DNA from 2 places in the Ideonella sp. sgz306126 genome. Region 1 is predicted to be linked to the other one. Evidence: riboswitches for the same ligand, from Rfam matches in the RefSeq annotation. Region 1 holds a riboswitch; the other holds the start of a gene.
The links. Region 1 has a riboswitch for S-adenosylhomocysteine ahead of metH (methionine synthase). Riboswitches for the same ligand answer to the same signal wherever they lie in the genome.
Positions count from the first base shown of each region.

Region 2: another riboswitch for S-adenosylhomocysteine. It lies ahead of ahcY (adenosylhomocysteinase); the one in region 1 lies ahead of metH (methionine synthase).

Region 1 covers NZ_JBVYWP010000001.1:535,510-537,897, reverse strand. Annotated here, with positions in the region: gene metH (methionine synthase) at 1-1,377, opposite strand, end outside; S-adenosyl-L-homocysteine riboswitch at 1,439-1,525, opposite strand; gene AC0N04_RS02510 (cyclic nucleotide-binding domain-containing protein) at 1,623-2,243, shown strand; gene AC0N04_RS02505 (polyhydroxyalkanoate depolymerase) at 2,284-2,388, opposite strand, start outside.
Region 2 covers NZ_JBVYWP010000006.1:44,012-46,399, reverse strand. Annotated here, with positions in the region: gene ppk2 (polyphosphate kinase 2) at 1-875, shown strand, start outside; S-adenosyl-L-homocysteine riboswitch at 925-1,003, shown strand; gene ahcY (adenosylhomocysteinase) at 1,098-2,388, shown strand, end outside.

The sequences.
Region 1 (2,388 bases):
GACCACCGTGACGATGTTCTTGCCGATGTCGTGCACGTCGCCCTTGACGGTCGCGATGACGATCTTGCCTTTGGCGCGGGCCTGTCCGCCGGCCTCGACCAGCGCCGCCTTCTCGGCCTCGATGTAAGGCAGCAGGTGGGCCACGGCCTGCTTCATCACCCGCGCGCTCTTGACCACCTGGGGCAGGAACATCTTGCCGGCCCCGAACAAGTCGCCCACCGTGTTCATGCCGGCCATCAGCGGGCCCTCGATGACGTGCAGCGGCCGGCCGCCATCGGCCTGGATGGCTTGCCAGGCCTGCTCGGTGTCCTCGTCGATGAAGTCGGTGATGCCGTGGACCAGCGCGTGCGACAGCCGCTCGTTCACCGGCGCCTGGCGCCACGCCAGGCGCTGCGAATCGTCCTTGGCGGCCCCTTTGACCTGCTCGGCCACTTCCAGCAGCCGTTCGGTGGCCGATTTCGCGGCTTCGTTCGGCTTGAGCCGGGGCACCCGGTTCAGCACCACGTCCTCGACACGCTCGCGGAGCTCGGGGTCCAGATCGTCGTAGACGCCGATCATGCCGGCGTTGACGATGCCCATGTCCATGCCGGCCTGGATCGCGTGGTACAGGAACACGGTGTGGATCGCCTCGCGCACCGGTTCGTTGCCGCGGAAGCTGAACGAGACGTTGCTGACGCCGCCGGAGACGCGTGCGCCCGGCAGGTGCTGCTTGATCCAGCGGGTGGCGTCGATGAAATCGACGGCGTAGTTGTCGTGCTCTTCGATGCCGGTCGCGATCGCGAAGATGTTGGGATCGAAGATGATGTCTTCGGCTGGAAAACCCACCTCGTCGACCAGCAGCCGGTAGGCGCGAGCGCAGATGTCGATCTTGCGCTGGAAGGTGTCGGCCTGGCCGGTTTCGTCGAAGGCCATGACCACGGCCGCCGCGCCGTAGCGGTGCACCAGCTTGGCCTGGCGCTTGAACTCGGCCTCGCCCTCCTTGAGCGAGATCGAGTTGACGATGCCCTTGCCCTGCAGGCACTTCAGGCCGGCCTCGATGACGCTCCACTTCGACGAATCGACCATGATCGGCACGCGCGCGATCTCGGGTTCGCCGGCGATCAGGTTCAGGAAGCGCACCATTGCCGCCTGGCTGTCCAGCATCGCCTCGTCCATGTTGATGTCGATGACCTGGGCGCCGTTCTCCACCTGCTGGCGTGCGACGGCCAGCGCCTTTTCGAACTCGCCGGCCAGGATCATCCTGGCGAACACTTTGGAGCCGGTGACGTTGGTGCGCTCGCCGATGTTGACGAACAGGGCGCTGGCGTCGAGCGTGACGGGTTCCAGGCCGGACAGGCGAAGGGGAGGCGGCGGAGCGACGGAAGGCGTGGGGGTCATGGCGCGCTGGGTCAGGGACGGAGTCGGCCCGATCCCCCGGGCGAGCAGGCTCACCCGGGGGGTCGGGTGAGCGTCGTTGATGCCACCAAGCCTGACGGCGTCAGGAGCCCTGAGGCCCTGGGACGCTGCTGCAACGCTCCTTGGATGGCGGCAATTTTACCGCGCCGACGGCTTGCGTGTCGTGGCGCCAACGCGCCGCCCGCCCCGGAGCGCGGTATCTTCGGGCGCCTGTTATCTTCCATGTCATGAGTTCGTCATCCCTGACCTCGTCGTCGCTGCCCGAGGCGCCCGAGCTGGCCGCCGCAGCGGCCCGGCTGCTGCGCGGCGACGATGCGCTGGCCCAGCTCAGTGCGGCGGACGCGCGTTGCGTGGTGTCGTACATGCGGCTGCTGCGCAGCGGCGAGGGCCAGGTGCTGATGCGCGAGGGCGAGGCGGCGACCAATGGCTTCATGCTGCTGATCCTGGACGGCGAGGTGACGGTGGAAAACACCGTGGCGAGCCGCGCGGCGCCGGTGGTCGTGTCGGTGCTGGGGCCGGGACACTTGCTGGGTGAGACCGGCTTGTTCGACGGCGGGCCGCGCACGGCGACCTGCATCGCCACCACGCCGCTGACCGCGGCAGGACTCTCGCTCAGCGCGTTCAAGCGGCTGATCCGCGACGAGGCCGACGTGGCGGCCAAGCTGATGGTGGGCATTTCCCAGCGCATGGCCCAGCGCCTGCGCGATTCCAGCCGCCAGCAGCGCGTCTACCACCAGTTGTTGACGGCGATGCAGGGCGAGATCGACGAACTGCAGCGCCAGTTGCAGAAGGTGATGGACGGTGCCGCCCGGCGCAGGGAGCTGGGCGTCGAAGGCGCGTCGCGCTGAAGGGCATCGGGGGCGGTCTGCCGGTCCGGCCCTCGCCCGGTCACGCCGACAGGTGAATGACGTCGCGCACCACCGGGTAGATGTGGTTCTGCCAGCGCCGGCCGCTGAACACGCCGTAGTGGCCGACGTTGGGTTGCACGTAGTG
Region 2 (2,388 bases), on a different contig from region 1:
CGCTGGTGCGCCACAAGGCGCCGACGCCCGGCGCGCTCGACCCCGATCTGGAGCTCTCGGCCGGCTGGCGCGAAGGCGCCTACCCGTACAAGAACCTGCTGTCGCGCAAGAACTACGAGCGACAGAAGTACCGGCTGCAGGTCGAGTTGCTGAAGCTGCAGGCCTGGGTCAAGGAAACCGGCCAGCGGGTGGTGATCCTGTTCGAGGGCCGCGACGCCGCCGGCAAGGGCGGCACGATCAAGCGCTTCATGGAGCATCTGAACCCCCGCGGTGCGCGCGTGGTGGCGCTGGAAAAACCCAGCGAGGTCGAACGCGGCCAGTGGTACTTCCAGCGCTACATCTCGCACCTGCCCACGCGCGGCGAGATCGTGATGTTCGACCGCAGCTGGTACAACCGCGCCGGCGTCGAACGGGTGATGGGCTTTTGCTCGGACCACGAATACGACGAGTTCCTGCGCCAGGCGCCCGAGTTCGAGCGCCAGCTGGTGCGCTCGGGCGTGCACCTGTTCAAGTTCTGGTTCTCGGTCAGCCGCGACGAGCAGCGCCGCCGCTTCAAGGAGCGCAAGCTGCACCCGCTCAAGCAGTGGAAGCTGAGCCCGATCGACATGGCCAGCCTCGACAAATGGGACGACTACACCCGCGCCAAGGAGGCGATGTTCCTGCACTGCGACACCTCGGACGCGCCGTGGACGGTGATCAAGTCGGACTGCAAGAAGCGCGCACGGCTGAACGCGATGCGCTTCGTGCTGCACCGCCTGCCGTACGGCAGGAAGGACCTCGCCGCGATGGGACCGGTGGACCCGCTGATCGTCGGCCGGCCCTCGCTGGTGCCCAATGGCTTCGAGGACCAGCTGGCCTCGGGCGGCAACAGCTGAGGTCCGTGCGGGCCGCCCACGGCGGCGGGCGGCCCGCTAGAATGGCGTCCGTTCCGAGGAGCGTTGCAAGGCTTCCCCGCGAAGCCCCAGGCTCGGAACCCTTCACAAGGCAACGGCGCTCACCCGCATCGCATCAACCGTGGGTGAGTCGTGTCCATCTCCCTCCCCGGCGTGGCTGCTCTGCAATGCGGGCCCCTCAGTTTTCTGATTGGAGCCAGGCCGATGAACGCGCCCGACAAGACCCAGCCCACCGAGGCCTACACCATTGCCGACCTGTCCCTTGCCGCATGGGGCCGCAAGGAGATCAGGATCGCCGAGACCGAGATGCCCGGCCTGATGGCGATCCGCGAGGAATTCGCTGCCAGGCAGCCCCTGAAGGGCGCCCGCATCACCGGTTCGCTGCACATGACCATCCAGACCGCCGTGCTGGTGGAAACCTTGCAGGCCCTGGGCGCCCAGGTGCGCTGGGCCTCGTGCAACATCTTCTCGACCCAGGACCATGCCGCCGCCGCCCTGGTCGAGCGCGGCACGCCGGTGTTCGCGTACAAGGGCGAGACGCTCAAGGACTACTGGGACTACACCCACCGCATCTTCGAGTTCGGCGCCGCCGGCACCGCCGGTGAAGGCCCGAACATGATCCTCGACGACGGCGGCGACGCGACGCTGCTGATGCACCTGGGCCAGCGCGCCGAACGCGACCTGTCGGTGATCGCCCACCCCAAGAGCGAGGAAGAGACCGAGCTGTTCGCAGCGATCAAGGCCAAGCTGGCGGTGGACCCGACCTGGTACACCCGCAAGAGCCGCGAGATCATCGGCGTCACCGAGGAGACCACCACCGGCGTGCACCGCCTGAAGGAGATGAGCGCCGCCGGCACGCTGCTGTTCCGCGCGATCAACGTCAACGACTCGGTCACCAAGAGCAAGTTCGACAACCTCTACGGCTGCCGTGAGTCGCTGGTGGACGGCATCAAGCGCGCCACCGACGTGATGATCGCCGGCAAGGTGGCCTGCGTGGCCGGCTACGGCGACGTGGGCAAGGGCTCGGCCCAGGCGCTGCGCGCGCTCAGCGCCCAGGTCTGGGTGACCGAGATCGACCCGATCAACGCGCTGCAGGCAGCGATGGAAGGCTACAAGGTCGTGACGATGGAGTACGCCGCCGACAAGGCCGACATCTTCGTCACCACCACCGGCAACAAGAGCGTGATCCGACACGAGCACATGGCGGCGATGAAAGACCAGGCCATCGTCTGCAACATCGGCCACTTCGACAACGAGATCGACGTCGCCTCGCTCGCCGGCTACGAGTGGGAAGAGATCAAGCCGCAGGTCGACCACGTGATCTTCCCGTCGCAGGATGGCAAGCCGGGCAAGCGCATCATCCTGCTGGCCAAGGGCCGGCTGGTGAACCTGGGCTGCGGCACCGGCCACCCCAGCTTCGTGATGTCGTCCAGCTTCGCGAACCAGACCATCGCGCAGATCGAGCTGTTCACCCACCCCGAGGGCTACGACGTGG